Regions from separate parts of the Kosakonia sp. Marseille-Q7440 genome, predicted to be linked through region 1. Evidence: predicted binding sites of a transcription regulator. Region 1 holds the regulator's gene; each other region holds the start of a gene.
The links. The regulator CRP, encoded in region 1, controls carbon source genes, mostly activating them, when cyclic AMP is high. The targets are predictions, from matches to a motif close to ATGTGANNNNNNTCACAT.
Positions count from the first base shown of each region.

Region 2: garD (galactarate dehydratase) is a predicted target of CRP. The motif match lies at 1,810-1,827, and genes of this name have one in related genera.
Region 3: cdd (cytidine deaminase) is a predicted target of CRP. The motif match lies at 2,043-2,060, and genes of this name have one in related genera.
Region 4: ydfZ (putative selenium delivery protein YdfZ) is a predicted target of CRP. The motif match lies at 2,329-2,346, and genes of this name have one in related genera.

Region 1 is NZ_CBCPLT010000002.1:535,433-539,491, forward strand. It holds gene ACWPW2_RS16345 (YccS/YhfK family putative transporter) at 1-1,251, opposite strand, end outside; gene crp (cAMP-activated global transcriptional regulator CRP) at 1,300-1,932, opposite strand; gene ACWPW2_RS16355 (OsmC family protein) at 2,242-2,646, shown strand; gene ACWPW2_RS16360 (phosphoribulokinase) at 2,677-3,546, opposite strand; gene ACWPW2_RS16365 (YheU family protein) at 3,601-3,819, opposite strand; gene ACWPW2_RS16370 (hydrolase) at 3,816-4,059, opposite strand, start outside.
Region 2 is NZ_CBCPLT010000002.1:713,580-717,638, forward strand. It holds gene garD (galactarate dehydratase) at 105-1,676, opposite strand; gene ACWPW2_RS17345 (MFS transporter) at 2,096-3,430, shown strand; gene garL (2-dehydro-3-deoxyglucarate aldolase) at 3,457-4,059, shown strand, end outside.
Region 3 is NZ_CBCPLT010000001.1:2,839,036-2,843,094, forward strand. It holds gene dusC (tRNA dihydrouridine(16) synthase DusC) at 1-667, opposite strand, end outside; gene ACWPW2_RS13310 (CidA/LrgA family protein) at 899-1,297, shown strand; gene ACWPW2_RS13315 (CidB/LrgB family autolysis modulator) at 1,294-1,989, shown strand; gene cdd (cytidine deaminase) at 2,119-3,000, shown strand; gene sanA (outer membrane permeability protein SanA) at 3,124-3,837, shown strand; gene ACWPW2_RS13330 (hypothetical protein) at 3,847-4,059, opposite strand, start outside.
Region 4 is NZ_CBCPLT010000001.1:1,921,925-1,925,983, reverse strand. It holds gene dcp (peptidyl-dipeptidase Dcp) at 1-570, opposite strand, end outside; gene ydfG (bifunctional NADP-dependent 3-hydroxy acid dehydrogenase/3-hydroxypropionate dehydrogenase YdfG) at 756-1,505, shown strand; gene ACWPW2_RS08925 (GntR family transcriptional regulator) at 1,596-2,282, shown strand; gene ydfZ (putative selenium delivery protein YdfZ) at 2,447-2,650, shown strand; gene ACWPW2_RS08915 (mannitol dehydrogenase family protein) at 2,703-4,059, opposite strand, start outside.

The sequences.
Region 1 (4,059 bases):
GCCGGCGGCACGGTTGACAATGCGTACCCGCGTCGCGCCATAACCGTTCTGCGTCACCACCATCACCGTCATCATGATCCAGTAAGGTTTCGGCAGATTTAATGCGCTGCCCATCAGGCTGGCGATGCTGAGCATGACGCTGATACGCGCCGCATTGCGCAGGGCGGTCGATTTCAGGGACAGATAGCTTTTTAGCGCCGGGATCAGCGGCAGGCGCTCCTGCTTATCCTCCATCAAATCGCGGATGTAGAGCGGGCGCTGGGTGCGCAGCACGCGGGCGATACGGCTGAAGTGCCAGGCGCAAAACTGCCCGACCGGATTATCAGGGTGCTGACGGGCAATTTTTTCCAGCGCACCGACCTGCTTCTCCATGGTGAAGCGGGTCGGATAGCGGTGATAGAGAATGTCATCTGCCAGCACGCGCAGGCGAGCCGCGACGGTTTGCGCATTCCAGCGAATCACCTGCTCGGCGTGGGTGCGCTCGACCAGCTTCTGCACCTTTTCCGGCTGATGCAGGCTGACAGAGATATGCTCCTGCAGATCCAACGCGACCTGAAAGACGCGCAGCAGGCGCTTGTAATCGTTGTTCTGATTGGCCGCCAGCATATGCAGCTGCTGGTAACACTGGCTAATCAGATCCACCGCTTTCTGCTGGCGGTCGAGCAGCGGCGGCAGCGCGGTTTCCGGATCGATGTGTTGGGTTAACAGGCTATATTTCGCTTCGCAATAGTCCGCCAGTTGCCGGTAGAGCAAGCTGAGGGATTCGCGCAGCGGCTGTTCGCGCCATAGCCAGAACCAGAACCAGTTAAACAGCCCGTACCACAGGGTGCCGAGGGTGTAGATCAGCAGCGGCTCCCACACCGGCATGTTTCCGGCGAGGCTGAGAGTAAAAATGGCGGCAATGAGAGATGCGGGAAGTAAGCGGCCATGCAGCGCGCTGATTTCACCTGTCACGCCCAGCAGCAGCGTTAGCACCGTCATGATCACCGGTAGCGGAAGATTTTCCGCCAGCAAAAGCTGCACCGCCAGGCTACAGCCGGCAAACAGCGAGCCGCCGATAATCAGGCGTTTAAAGAAGCGTTTATGCGGGGTATCGAGGCCCGCAATATTGCAGCAGGCGGGAACCAGCGAGAAGAGAAGACCCTGTTGCAGATGGCCGAGCAGCAGCCCAACCGCCACAGGCAGGCATAACACCAGCGTTTGTCGCAGTGCGTAGTTGATTTCGGGGTGATAAATCAGCCTGCGCCACATGGGAAAACAAAAACGGCGCACCGCATGAGCGATGCGCCATTTCGCAGATTAACGCGTACCGTAGACGACGATAGTTTTACCGTGGGCGGAGATCAGGTTTTGATCTTCGAGCATTTTAAGAATGCGGCCAACCGTTTCGCGGGAGCAACCGACGATCTGACCGATCTCCTGACGGGTAATTTTAATTTGCATACCGTCCGGGTGGGTCATGGCGTCCGGCTGTTTTGCCAGGTTCAGCAGAGTCTGTGCAATGCGGCCGGTCACGTCGAGGAACGCCAGGTTACCGACTTTCTCCGAGGTCACCTGCAGGCGACGCGCCATCTGCGAGGAGAGGCGCATCAGAATATCCGGATTCACCTGGATAAGCTGACGGAATTTTTTGTAGGAGATCTCCGCCACTTCACAGGCGGTCTTGGCGCGAACCCAGGCGCTGCGCTCCTGACCTTCTTCAAACAGGCCCAGTTCACCAATAAAATCGCCCTGGTTGAGGTAAGAGAGGATCATCTCTTTACCCTCTTCATCCTTGATGAGCACTGCCACTGAGCCTTTAACGATGTAATACAGCGTTTCCGCTTTTTCACCCTGGTGAATCAGCGTGCTCTTCGACGGGTACTTATGAATATGGCAATGAGACAAGAACCATTCGAGAGTCGGGTCTGTTTGCGGTTTGCCAAGCACCATGCGCGATTATCCTCTGTTATAAGCTGGCTCCAGAAACGGCGTGAATCATTCAGCTTCTGGGGTTGCAATCAAAGCTTCCCAAATCCCGGGAAGTGGACCGTCAGCGACATCTGCGGTCTCTAATGTATGATATCCCTTGCGTACATTCGTAACGTCAATGTTTCTCTGTAGCATGTAGACTGTTTTAGCATAGCTTTTGGCGCCTGTCTCCTGGTGTCTCGCTTCAGCATGACGCAGGTCGCCTTCCGTTGCGCGTTTTGTTATGTACGCGTAATCTGTGAAAAAATTTGCCATACCGGAGTGATGAACATGCAGGCACGAGTGAAATGGGTTGAAGGGTTAACGTTCCTTGGTGAGTCCGCTTCCGGCCACCAAATCCTGATGGATGGCAACTCCGGGGACAAAGCTCCCAGCCCGATGGAGATGGTCTTAATGGCCGCCGGCGGCTGCAGCGCCATTGACGTGGTGTCGATTCTGCAAAAAGGGCGTCATGACGTGACCGACTGCGAAGTGAAGCTGACCTCCGAGCGCCGTGAAGAAGCACCGCGCTACTTTACCCATATCAACCTGCACTTCATCGTCACCGGCAAAGCGCTGAAAGAGGCTGCCGTCTCCCGCGCGGTCGATCTCTCGGCTGAGAAGTACTGCTCCGTGGCGCTGATGCTGGAAAAAGCAGTCAAGATTACCCACTCCTTTGAGGTGATCGAAGCCTGATAAGCCCGCCCGGCGGCGCTTCCCGCCGGGTTATTTAATCTTTTTGCCTTCCATCAGCCGCTGCACCAGCGGCGTCATAATCAGCTCCATCGCCAGCCCCATTTTGCCGCCCGGCACCACCAGCGTATCCATATGCGAGATAAACGATCCCTGCAACATTGCCAGCAGCCACGGATAATCGATCCCCTCCAGATTGCGGAAATGAATCACGACAAAGCTCTCATCAAGAGAAGGAATGCCTTTGGCGGCAAAGGGGTTTGAGGTATCGACGGTGGGAACGCGCTGGAAGTTGAGATGAGTGCGGGAAAACTGCGGCGTGATGTAGTTGATGTAATCTTCCATTGAGCGCACCACCGAATCCATCACTGCTTCCCGGGAGTGACCGCGCTCGCTGGTGTCGCGGATCATCTTCTGGATCCACTCGAGGTTAACGATCGGCACCACGCCCACCAGTAGATCAACATGGCTCGCCACATCATGCTGCGGCGTCACCACACCGCCATGCAGCCCTTCGTAGAACAAAACGTCGGTTGGCTCCGGCAGTGGTTGCCAGGGGGTGAAGGTTCCTGGAACCTGGTTCCACGGCACGGCTTCATCATAGGTGTGGAGATATTTGCGCGCCTGGCCCTGGCCGCTCTGGCCATACTCGCTGAAGGTCTGCTCCAGCAGGCCGAAGTCGTTCGCTTCCGGGCCAAAATAGCTGATATGCCGCCCGAGATCGCGGGCTTTGCGGATCGCCATATCCATTTCCGGACGGGTATAACGATGAAAGCTGTCGCCTTCCACCTCCGCCGCGTGCATGTTGAGCTGGGCGAAAATCTTACGGAAGGCGAGGCTGGTGGTGGTGGTTCCCGCGCCGCTGGAGCCAGTGACGGCGATGACCGGATGTTTGGCGGACATAGCAACTCCCTGAAGAAAAGCTGTTGTTCAGTATCAAAGCCGCCCGGCGTCCGGTTATTCGTGGAACTGCCCGCGCGGCATAATATTCACCGTTTCGTGCAGTTCTGACCACACCAGTACGGCCTCGCCGCGCTGCAATTGCCGTTTTACGTCGGCGACCTTTTGTTCAAGCGAACGCTCATGTTCACCATAATCGGTACCTTCGCGCAAGACAAAGCTCTCAATCAGATTGTCGAGCGTGTCGGCGTCAAGTTCTTGCCACGGAATAATCATGATGCTCCCAGATAAGCGGATAACCAGTCCGGAATGCGCGTTTCAAGCCACATCTCCGGGCGACGCAGCGTGCCGCCGACAAAGCCGACGTGCCCGCCATGTTCCGTCAATTGATACTCAATATTAGCGGGTAATTGCGCAAGATCGGGGATGACGTGATGATCCATAAACGGATCATCCTTGGCGTGAATGATAAGCGTCGGTTTACGAATCTGCGGCAGCAGCGGCATGGCGCTACAG
Region 2 (4,059 bases), 180 kb from region 1:
AAGTTACGAAAGGGAGGGAAAGAGAATGAAAGGCGTTGAGGGGCAAAAAAAAAGCATGGCCGGAGCCATGCTAATGGTGAGGTTTACACATTTTCTTGCGGGGATCAGGTCACCGGTGCCGGGTTAAATACCGCCAGCTGGTTATGCAATCCCCATTGATCGGAAAAGGTTTTTTTGCGCCCGCTGGCGACATCGAGAATAAAGTGGAACAGCTTCCAGCCCACCTCTTCTATGCTCTCCTCGCCGGTAGCGATGGTGCCCGCATTAATATCCATCAAGTCATACCAGCGGTTTGCCAGCTCGGTACGGGTCGCCATTTTGATCACCGGTACCGCCATCAACCCATAGGGCGTGCCGCGACCGGTGGTAAAGACCTGCACGGTAATGCCGGAGGCCACCTGCTGGGTGCCGCAGACGAAATCGCTGGCTGGTGTGGCGGCGTAGATCAGGCCGCGTTTGGTCGGGCGCTGTCCGGGAGAGAGCACCTCGGAAATGGCGCTCTTGCCTGATTTGGCAATCGAGCCCAGTGCTTTTTCCACCACGTTAGCCAGCCCGCCTTTTTTGTTGCCGGGCGATGGGTTGGCGCTGCGATCGGTTTTGCCAAGATCGAGGTAATTATCGTACCAGGCCATCTCTTCCAGCAGGCGTTTGCCCACCTCTTCGTTGATAGCGCGCGGAGTGAGCAGGTGGATCGCGTCGCGCACTTCCGTCACTTCCGAGAACATCACCGTGCCGCCGCAGCGGATCAGCAGATCGGAAGCAAAGCCCACCGCCGGGTTAGCGGTCACGCCGGAGAAGGCGTCGCTGCCGCCGCACTGCATGCCGACCACCAGTTCCGAAGCCGGGCAGGTTTCGCGTTTGCGCTGGTTCAGTTTTATCAGATGCCGCTCGGCGACCTGCAAAATGTCATCCACCATTGAGCGGAAGCCCACGTGGTGCTCATCCTGCAAACGCACAATGCTGGCGCCGTCTGCCGGGATCGCCTGCACATCATCTGTTCCCTGTAGCAGCCGCTCCGGCTGCAATTTTTCACAGCCGAGGCCAATTACCATCACTTCGCCGCCGAAGTTCGGGTTAAGGGAGATGTTGTGGATAGTGCGAATTGGGATCACCGCCGCCGGGGCATTAATCGCCACGCCGCAGCCGTAAAGGTGATTAAGGCCAACCACGCCGTCGACATTCGGGTATTTTGGCAGCAGATCGCGCTCGATCAGCTTCACTACATAATCGACCACCCCGGCAACGCAGTGCACGCTGGTGGTTAAGCCGAGCAGATTTTTCGTGCCGACGCTGCCATCCGCATTGCGGTAGCCTTCGAAGGTGTACCCTTCCAGTGGCGGCAAGGGTTCGGGCACTTTGGTCGCCAGCGGCAGGGTGTTGAGCGGAGGGGCCGTCGGCAGCTCAACGAGGGATTCGTCGATCCAGCTGCCGCGCGGGATCGGGCGCACGGCGTAGCCGATCACTTCGCCATAGCGCACGATCTCGCCGTGATGAGGAATATCGACCAGCGCGACTTTATGCCCCTGCGGAATATGTTCAATCAACTCCAGACCATCCGGGAAGCGGGTACCGGCTTTTAAGCCGTTGTCGTTAACGATAATCGCGACATTATCGGTGTCGTGAACCTTAATATAAAACGCGCCAGGCATTTGCTCTCTTATTTCAATGTCGGACATTATTAATTTATCTCCCGCTCACTGTACGCTGCATCACTCACAATAGAGAAACCCGTTCTTTACTCTGGAATTAATATCAGCAAGAAAAGTCTTGTTTACTGGAAATAAGAATGTCAGGTGTTCAACTATTAAAATGTGACGCATATCACCTATTCACGCCGCGCGGCATGCTGCGCGGCGGCATAATGCAAGAAGTGTGCATCAGCGCCCAGCTTTATGGGCATATGCTCAAAATAATCTTTTAGAATAGTTAAAAAATTGAGCAAGGTTACAATGTGTGCTCTCCCGGCGCTGTTTATACTGAGGGCTAATTAAATCTCTGTATCTGTTATCTGAATTAACTCTACGTTGTTAAATACCATCAGATAAACCACCCAAATAAATATATTTAAAAGTTAGCGGTGTCCGAGGAAATTAAAATGGCTATTGAACAAACCGTCGAAGCAAAACGGGCGATTCCTACCCGTTATTTAATTCTGCTGATTATATTTATTGTCACCGCAGTTAACTACGCTGACCGTGCCACGCTCTCTATTGCCGGAACTGATGTCGCCAAAGAGCTGCAACTCGATTCCGTCTCGATGGGTTACATCTTCTCCGCCTTCGGCTGGGCCTACCTGCTGATGCAGATCCCCGGCGGCTGGCTGCTCGACCGCTTCGGCTCCAAACGCGTCTACACCTACAGCCTCTTTTTCTGGTCGCTCTTCACTTTCTTGCAGGGTTTTGTCGATGTATTCCCGCTCGCCTGGGCCGGGGTGTCGATGTTTATCATGCGCTTTATGCTCGGTTTCTCTGAAGCGCCCTCCTTCCCGGCGAACGCGCGCATCGTTGCGGCATGGTTTCCGGCGAAGGAGCGCGGTACCGCCTCGGCGCTCTTTAACTCAGCGCAATACTTCTCGCTGGCGCTCTTCTCGCCGCTGCTCGGCTGGCTGACCTACGCCTGGGGCTGGGAGCATGTCTTTACGGTGATGGGCGGGATCGGTTTTGTGCTGACCTTTGCGTGGGTGAAGTTTGTGCATAACCCAACCGACCATCCGCGTATGAGTCGCGAAGAGCTGGATTACATTGCGGCGAACGGTGCGGTGGTTGATATGGACCACAAAAAAACGGGCGACGACAAGAAAGCCGGGCCGAAGCTCGATTACATCAAGCAACTGCTGAGCAACCGCATGATGCTGGGCATCTTCTTTGGTCAGTACTTCCTCAACACCATCACCTGGTTCTTCCTCACCTGGTTTCCCATCTATCTGGTGCAGGAGAAGGGGATGTCGATCCTCAAAGTGGGCTTTGTGGCATCCATTCCGGCGCTGTGCGGCTTTGTCGGCGGCGTGCTGGGCGGGCTCTTCTCCGATTACCTGATCAAACGTGGCTCATCGCTGACCGTGGCGCGTAAAGTGCCAATCGTGATGGGGATGCTGCTCGCCTCCAGCATTATCCTCTGTAACTACACCAACAACACCGCGCTGGTGGTCGCGCTGATGGCGCTGGCCTTCTTCGGCAAAGGTTTTGGGGCGCTCGGCTGGCCGGTGATTTCCGACGTCGCGCCAAAAGAGATTGTCGGCCTGTGCGGCGGCGTGTTTAACGTCTTTGGTAATGTGGCCTCTATCGCGACGCCGCTGGTTATCGGCTACATGGTAAAAGAGTTGCACTCCTTCAACGGTGCGCTGGTATTCGTCGGCTGTTCAGCCCTGATGATGATGGTCTGTTACCTGTTTGTCGTCGGCGACATCAAACGTATGGAACTGAAGAAATAAGCACCAACACATTTAAGGTACAAAAGATGACTAACGATATCTTCCCTAACAAATTCAAGGCCGCGCTGGCCGCGCAGCAGGTTCAGATTGGCTGCTGGTCTGCGCTGGGTAGCCATATCAGCACGGAAGTGCTCGGGCTTGCGGGTTTCGACTGGCTGCTGCTCGACGGCGAACACGCGCCCAATGATGTGCTCACTTTTGTACCGCAGCTGATGGCGCTCAAAGGCAGCGTCAGCGCGCCGGTTGTACGCGTGCCCACCAACGATGCGGTGATCATCAAGCGCCTGCTCGATATCGGTTTCTATAACTTCCTGATTCCCTTCGTCGAGGGTGAAGAGGATGCGCTGCTGGCCGTGGCGGCGACGCGCTATCCGCCGGAAGGCATTCGCGGCGTCTCCGTATCGCACCGCGCCAATATGTTTGGCACCGTGCCGGACTACTTCCGCCAGTCCAACGCCAATATCTCGATTCTGGTGCAGATAGAGAGCCAGGCGGGCGTCGATAACCTTGACGCGATCCTCTCGACCGACGGCGTGGACGGCGTGTTTGTCGGGCCAAGCGACCTGGCGGCGACGCTCGGTTACCTCGGCAACGCTGCGCACCCGGAAGTGCAGCGCACCATTCAACAT
Region 3 (4,059 bases), on a different contig from region 1:
TCATCACCGCATCGCAGCCGGTCGCCGCCATGCAGGCCTGCGCGCTCTGCCAGTCCCAGATTTCGCCGTTGGCAATCACCGGAATAGAAAGGCGCTGGCGGATCTCACCGATCGCCTGCCAGTTAATGCGCTCGGCTTTATAGCCATCCTCTTTCGTGCGGCCATGCACCGTCAGTTCGCTGGCACCCGCCTGCTGTACCGCATCGGCAATTTCAAACTGGCGGGCGGAGTTCTCCCAGCCAAGACGGATTTTCACCGTGACCGGCAGATGCGACGGTACCGCTTCACGCATCGCTTTCGCACCGCGATAAATCAGCTCCGGATCTTTGAGTAACGTCGCTCCACCGCCGCTGCCGTTGACCAGTTTCGACGGGCAACCGCAGTTAAGATCGACGCCCCACGAACCAAGCTCAACCGCGCGGGCGGCATTTTCCGCCAGCCACTCGGGATATTGACCCAGCAGCTGTATGCGCACTAACGTGCCGGAGGAGGTGCGGCTCTGGCGCTGCAATTCCGGGCAGATTTTATGGAAGGATTTTACCGGCAGCAGCTGATCGACCACGCGCAGGAACTCGGTGATGCAGAGATCATAATCATTGACGTCAGTCAGCAGTTCGCGCACCAGAGAATCAAGCACGCCCTCCATTGGAGCCAGTAATACACGCATAAATCACCCCGAAAAAATGAGGCGACATAGTAGCCGCTCTCCGGTAGGGAGGAAAGTGCCATTATGATTGAGCGCTGAAGGCTTAGCGCCCCTTTTTTTCACAGCCTGGCCGGTTTGAACCCATAATCTAACCAAATGGAATGTCTGGTATGCTCAAAATTCATGATGTGATCGGTAGCACGTTTTTAGCTTTAATTGTATGATGAATGCGTTTCAGCAAGGATTTCCACCATGAATAAGACACTGATAACTATCTGGCAGTACCTGCGAGCCTTCGCACTCATCTATGCCTGCTTATATGCGGGTATTTTTGTCGCCTCACTGCTGCCGATCGCCATTCCGGGCAGCATTATTGGCATGCTGATTATGTTTGTCCTGCTGGCGCTGCAAATCCTGCCGGCGAAGTGGGTCAATCCCGGCTGTTTTCTGCTTATTCGCTACATGGCGCTGCTGTTTGTGCCTATCGGCGTCGGCGTCATGCAGTATTACGACGTGCTGCGCGCGCAGTTCGGCCCGATTGTGGTCTCCTGCGCGGTGAGCACGCTGGTGGTCTTTTTGGTGGTGAGCTGGAGTACCCATCTGGTACACGGCGAGCGTAAAGTAGCCGGTCGTGAGGAAACAAAAGAGTGATGGCCTATATCTGGTGGTCCCTGCCGTTAACACTGGCGGTCTTTTTTGCCGCCCGCAAACTGGCCGCGCGCTTTAAGCTGGCGCTGCTTAACCCTTTGCTGGTGGCAATGGTGGTGATCATCCCGCTGCTGCTGCTGACCGGCACGCCCTACGATCACTACTTTCAGGGCAGCAAAGTGCTCAACGATCTGCTGCAACCCGCGGTCGTGGCGCTGGCGTTTCCTCTTTATGAACAGCTGCACCAGATCCGCGCGCGCTGGAAATCGATTATTACTATCTGCTTTATCGGCAGCCTGGTGGCGATGATCAGCGGAACGCTTATCGCGCTTTTAATGGGAGCGACGCCCGAGATTGCCGCCTCGATATTACCGAAGTCCGTCACCACGCCGATTGCGATGGCGGTAGGCGGCAGTATTGGCGGCATTCCGGCCATTAGCGCGGTATGCGTGATTTTTGTCGGCGTGCTTGGCGCGGTCTTCGGGCACACCTTACTCAACCTGATGCGCATCAAGACCAAATCGGCACGCGGGCTGGCAATGGGCACCGCTTCACACGCGCTGGGCACCGCGCGCAGCGCGGAGCTGGATTACCAGGAGGGCGCTTTCAGCTCGCTGGCGCTGGTGATCTGCGGGATTATCACCTCGCTTGTCGCGCCGTTCCTCTTTCCGCTGCTGATTGCGCTGTGGGGTTAAAATTTGCGATGTGTCGCGCAATTCTTTAATGCGTTTCATTTGTTGCATAAACAGTGTGATTTGCGTCACATATAAAAGCGAAGCAGGCCCGTACACTGTCTCTCCAATACACTGCTATGAGGCACTGCTATGCATTCTCGTTTTCACACTGCTTTTTCCGGCCTGCCGGGTGAACTTCAGACCGCGCTGGCGCCTCTGCTGGTGGATGAACACTTCCCCGCTATGCTGAGCGCGGAGCAGGTGGCAACGTTGCAAAGCGCGACCCAGCTTGATGCCGATGCACTGGCCTTCGCGCTGCTGCCCCTCGCTGCTGCCTGCGCCCGCACGGATCTCTCCCATTTCGATGTCGGCGCGATTGCCCGCGGCGTCAGCGGCACCTGGTATTTCGGCGCCAATATGGAGTTTATCGGCGCCACCATGCAGCAGACGGTGCACGCCGAGCAGAGCGCCATCAGCCACGCCTGGCTGCGCGGTGAGACCGCACTGGAATCGGTCACCGTCAACTACACGCCGTGCGGCCACTGCCGACAGTTTATGAATGAGCTCAACAGCGGGCTTTCGCTGCGCATTAATCTGCCAGGCCGCGCGCCGCATACGCTCGGTGATTACCTGCCGGATGCCTTTGGGCCGAAAGATCTGGAGATTAAAACCCTGCTGATGGACGCCCAGGATCACGGTTTCGCCCCGCGCGGCGATGCGCTGACCCAGGCCGCGATTGCCGCAGCCAGCCAGAGCCACTCCCCTTATACTCACTCACCTTCCGGCGTTGCCCTGCTCTGCCGCGACGGGCAGATCTTCAGTGGACGTTATGCGGAGAACGCGGCGTTCAACCCAACGCTGCCGCCGCTACAGGGTGCGCTTAATCTGCTCAGCCTGAGCGGTTTCGACTACCCGGACATTACGCGCGCCGTGCTGGCGGAACGCGCTGACGCGCCGTTAACGCAGTGGGATGCAACAGCTGCGACGCTGCGTGCGTTAGGTTGCGACGCGGTTGAGCGCGTAACGCTATGATGCGCATCACTGCGGTCAAGGCCGCAGTGATGAAAAACAGCGCGATTGAGCTGCCGTTTCTTGCGCTTGCGGTGTGGGTAAAGTAGCCTGAGTGCAATTTCAATCCCTTACCGAGCCTGCTTCATGTTAAAGCGTGTTTTTTACAGCCTGATAGTCCTCATTGGTCTGCTGGTGTTAACCGCGCTGGGTCTCGATCGCTGGATGAGCTGGAAAACCGCCCCCTATATCTACGACGACCTGCAGGATCTCCCCTGGCGCCAGGTCGGCGTGGTGCTCGGCACCGCCAAATATTACCGCACCGGTGTGATCAACCAATATTACCGCTACCGCATTCAGGGTGCCCTTAACGCCTATAACAGCGGCAAGGTGAACTACCTGCTGTTGAGCGGCGATAATGCCCAGCAGAGCTATAACGAGCCGGTGACGATGCGCAAAGATCTGATCGCCGGCGGCGTTGATCCTGCGGATATCGTGCTTGATTACGCCGGTTTCCGTACGCTGGACTCGATTGTCCGCACCCGCAAAGTATTCGACACCAACGACTTCATTATCATCACCCAGCGCTTCCACTGTGAACGTGCGCTGTTTATCGCCCGCCACTTAGGCATTCAGGCTCAGTGTTATGCCGTGCCGTCACCAAAAGATATGTGGAGCGTGCGGGCGCGCGAATTCGGCGCCCGGCTCGGCACAATTGCAGATCTCTATCTGTTTAAACGTGAACCCCGTTTCCTTGGGCCTTTAGTGCCGATCCCTGCCATGCATGAAGTGCCCGAAGATGCTCAGGGCTACCCGGCGGTCACGGCCGAGCAGTTAATTGATATGCAAAAAAAGAGGTAACAGAGCGGATTACGTGAATGGCACCGTGCGGCCACTGCTTTTGACCGGGCGGATAAGCGTGAAATCACGGGCGATAAAGCCCTGGTGGTCAATAACAGCGGAGGCGTTTCTCTCCAGCGTCCATGTGCCGTTCAGCGCGTTAAACTGCATCACTTTCTCCCCTTCCGGCGTCTTCACCAGATAGTCTCCCGTTTTCAGATAGCCTGCGCTGCAGGTGATCCG
Region 4 (4,059 bases), on a different contig from region 1:
GACATCGTCCACCACCAGACCGCCTGCTTTATCCGCGGCCAGCAGGCGCTGATTGAACTGGCTAATCAGCGACGCTGCTTCAGTATTAAGCGCTTTCAATGTCGCTTTATCCTGCTCATCCAGCATCGCGCCCGCCAGCACAAATCGCTGATAGGTCACTTCAACCAGACGCGTTGATTCAGCGTCGAGGTTCGCGGTATCCAGGCTTTTCCATACCGCTTCAACGCGGTCAAAAAGCTGTTCATCAAGATAAATGTCGTTCGCCAGCCCGGCTAATTCCGTGGAGAAGGCCTCATCAAGCTGCTGGAGGAAATCATTGGTGTCTGCCGAGGTCATGGCAAAAAAGACGCTGGTCACGTAAGTGAGCAGGGCACCGCTCTGCTCCAGCGCCAGGATGGTGTTGTCGAAATCCGCCGGCGCGCTATTTTGCGCGATCGCCGCAATCTGCTCGCGTTTTTGTCGCATCCCTTCATCAAAGGCCGGGCGATAGTGCTCCTGCTCAATAAGATCGAAAGGTGGCGCCTGATACGGTAGCGGGCTGGCAATAAAAAAGGGATTGGTGACCGACATAGTTTGCTCCTGAATGCGGTAAGTCTCCTCAGAGTAGGCATCCGCCGCGCGCGGCGCAATGCTTTCTCGTCCCTGCACAAGCCACCATTTTTTGCCACACTCTTTAACAGTCAAAACTTGTATTGCCGCCTCTGTGCGGTGCATGCTATGTCACGACATCACAAAAATCGTTGAGGAACAAAGAGATGATTATTCTTGTTACCGGGGCAACCGCAGGGTTTGGCGAGAGCATTACCCGCCGCTTTATTCAGAATGGCCACCACGTGATCGCCACCGGCCGCCGTCAGGAGCGTCTGCAGGAGCTGAAAGAGGAGCTGGGCGAGAATCTCTACACCGCGCAGCTGGATGTGCGTAACCGCGCGGCGATCGACGAGTTTATCGCCGCCCTGCCCGCGCAATGGCGCGAGATTGATGTGCTGGTCAATAACGCCGGGCTGGCGCTCGGCATGGAGCCCGCCCACAAAGCCAATGTGGATGACTGGGAAACGATGATCGACACCAACAATAAAGGGCTGGTCTATATGACCCGCGCCGTGCTGCCGGGAATGGTTGAGCGCAATCGCGGCCATATCATCAACCTTGGATCAACGGCCGGTAGCTGGCCTTACGCGGGTGGCAACGTCTACGGCGCGAGCAAAGCCTTTGTGCGCCAGTTCAGCCTCAACCTGCGCACCGATCTGAGCGGTACCGCAGTGCGTGTCACCAATATCGAGCCGGGTCTGGTTGGCGGTACCGAATTCTCCAACGTGCGCTTTAAAGGCGATGACGATAAAGCGACTAAAACCTACGAAAACACCACCGCGCTGAGCGCGGAAGATGTGACCGAAGCGGTGTGGTGGGTGGCGACACTGCCGAAGCATGTCAATATCAACACACTTGAGATGATGCCGGTCAGCCAGAGCTACGCCGGTCTGAGCGTGCACCGCCAGAGCTGATGCTTCCCGCCCGGCCTGCGGGCCGGGTATGGGATGTGCGCAGAAACAATGGTATGGTAGCCGGGTTAACCCTTTAAAAAGTAAGAGCGAATGGCCTCCGAAACGCAACTCAATCCTACGCAACCCGTTAATCAACAGATCTACAGCATCCTGCGAAGGGATATTGTCCACTGCCTGATCCCACCGGGCACCCCGCTCTCGGAAAAAGAGGTGTCGGTGCGTTTTGACGTCTCGCGCCAGCCGGTGCGTGAAGCTTTTATCAAACTCGCGGAAAACGGCTTGATTCAGATCCGCCCCCAGCGCGGAAGCTACGTTAATAAAATCTCGCTTACACAAGTGCGCAACGGTTGCTTTGTCCGCCAGGCGATAGAGTGCGCCGTGGCCCGCCGCGCCGCGCTGATGATAGATGACAGCGCCTGTTATCAGCTTGAGCAGAATCTCCACCAGCAGCGGATCGCCATTGAGCGTAAGCAGCTGAACGATTTCTTTGAACTGGATGATGATTTTCACCACAAGCTGGCGCTGATCGCTGATTGCCAGCTGGCGTGGGATACGATTGAAAACATCAAGGCGACTATCGACCGCGTACGCTATATGAGCCTCGATCACGTTTCACCCCCGGAGATGCTGCTGCGCCAGCACCAGGCCATTTTCGAGGCGCTGGAAAAGCGCGACGCCGATGCGGTTGAAAATGCCATGACCCTGCATCTGCAGGAGATCAGCGAATCGGTTAAAACCATTCGCCAAGAGAATCGCGACTGGTTCAGCGAAGAGTAACTCCCCTCTTTTCCCCTTATCAGGTCACCTTTTTTGCCGGAAAAAAGTGTGACCTTGATCAAAAGCAAAAACTCATCATCTCAGTGGCGTATTTATAGGGCGTCCGTTTTGGGGCCATCTTCTGCCCCGGTTCGTTTTATGGATATTATCAAGGAGAAACCATCATGATGACTTATGACCGTAACCGTAACCCTATCACCACCGGCTCACGCGTGATGATTAACGGCACTGGCCGCACTGGCAAAATTGTCGCTATTCACGCCGAGGGATTAAGCGCTGAAAAAGTGCGCCGTAACAAAACGGTGGAAGTGGAAGGGTGCGAAGGCAAATTCGAGCCGGTAGAGCTTATCCGCCTCGGCCTGCACTGATAGGCAAAACGTGATGAGGATGAATGCCGCCGCCGCGGCATTCATTATTGAGTTACAGCCCGGCAGCAAACTGCGCGACCGTCGCTCTTGCCCCTTTCGCCAGCAGCATCTGATACGCCTTTTGCACCTGCGCGACAAACGCTCTCTCTTTCGGCAACTCACGGCCAAAGATCGCCTCTATGCCCAGCAACGCCTCTACGCGAGCTTCCCCTTGTGTACTGCTGTTCACTGCCTGCTGAATCACAGCCAGCAGCGGATCGCACACTTCAATGGCCTGCCCCTGCTCGTCAACGCCACCGACATAGCGCATCCAGCCCGCGATACCTAACGCCAGCAGTGAGAAATCACTGCCCTGCGCCAGATGCCAGCGCACAGAATCGAGCATCCGCTGCGGCAGCTTCTGACTGCCGTCCATGGCGATCTGCCAGGTACGGTGGCGCAGCGCGGTGTTGCTGTAACGCGCAATCAGCAGATCGGCGTAATGCGCCAGATCGACGCCTTCGACTTTCAGCGTCGGCGCCTGTTCGCGCAGCATCAGCGCATGCGCGGCGCGGCGGTAATGTTCATCTTCCATGCACTCATTGATGTGCTGATAACCTGCCAGATAGCCGAGATAAGCGAGGAAGGAGTGACTGCCGTTCAGCATGCGCAGCTTCATCTCTTCAAACGGCACCACATCGCTCACCAGCTCAGCCCCCGCTTTCTCCCATGCCGGGCGGCCTGCGACAAAGTTATCTTCAATCACCCACTGGCGGAACGGTTCACAGGCGACGCCCGCCGGATCGCGCACGCCGGTAAGCTGTTCGATCTTCTCAAGGGTTTCCGCCGTCACTGCCGGGACGATACGATCGACCATCGTGGAGGGAAAGGTGACGTTCTCTTCAATCCAGCGCGCCAGCGCGGCGTCCACCGTGCGGGCATAGGCACAGACAACGTTGCGCGTAACGTGGCCGTTTTCCGGCATGTTGTCGCAGGACATCACGCTGAACGGCGGTAAACCTGCGGCTTTGCGACGCGAGAGCGCTTCGACAATCACCCCGGCGGCGGATTTTGGCTGATGCGGGTTTTGCAGATCGGCTACGATCAGCGGGTGATCGAGCATCAGTTCCCCGGTCGCCGGTGAGTGGCAGTAGCCTTTCTCGGTGATGGTCAGCGAAACAATGGCGACCTGCGGCTCACACATGGCATCCAGCACCGTTTCCAGCCCGTCTACCTGCGCATGCAGCGCGCGTTTCGCCACGCCAACCACGCGCGCGGTCCACGCATCGGCGGACATCTCCGCCACGGTGTAGAGATTATCCTGCTGTTTCAGATCGGCAATCTGCTGCTCGCCGCCGATAAGATTAACTTCGCAGTAGCCCCAGTCGCTGCCGTGCTCTGCGGCGAGAATATCGGTGTAGACCGACTGA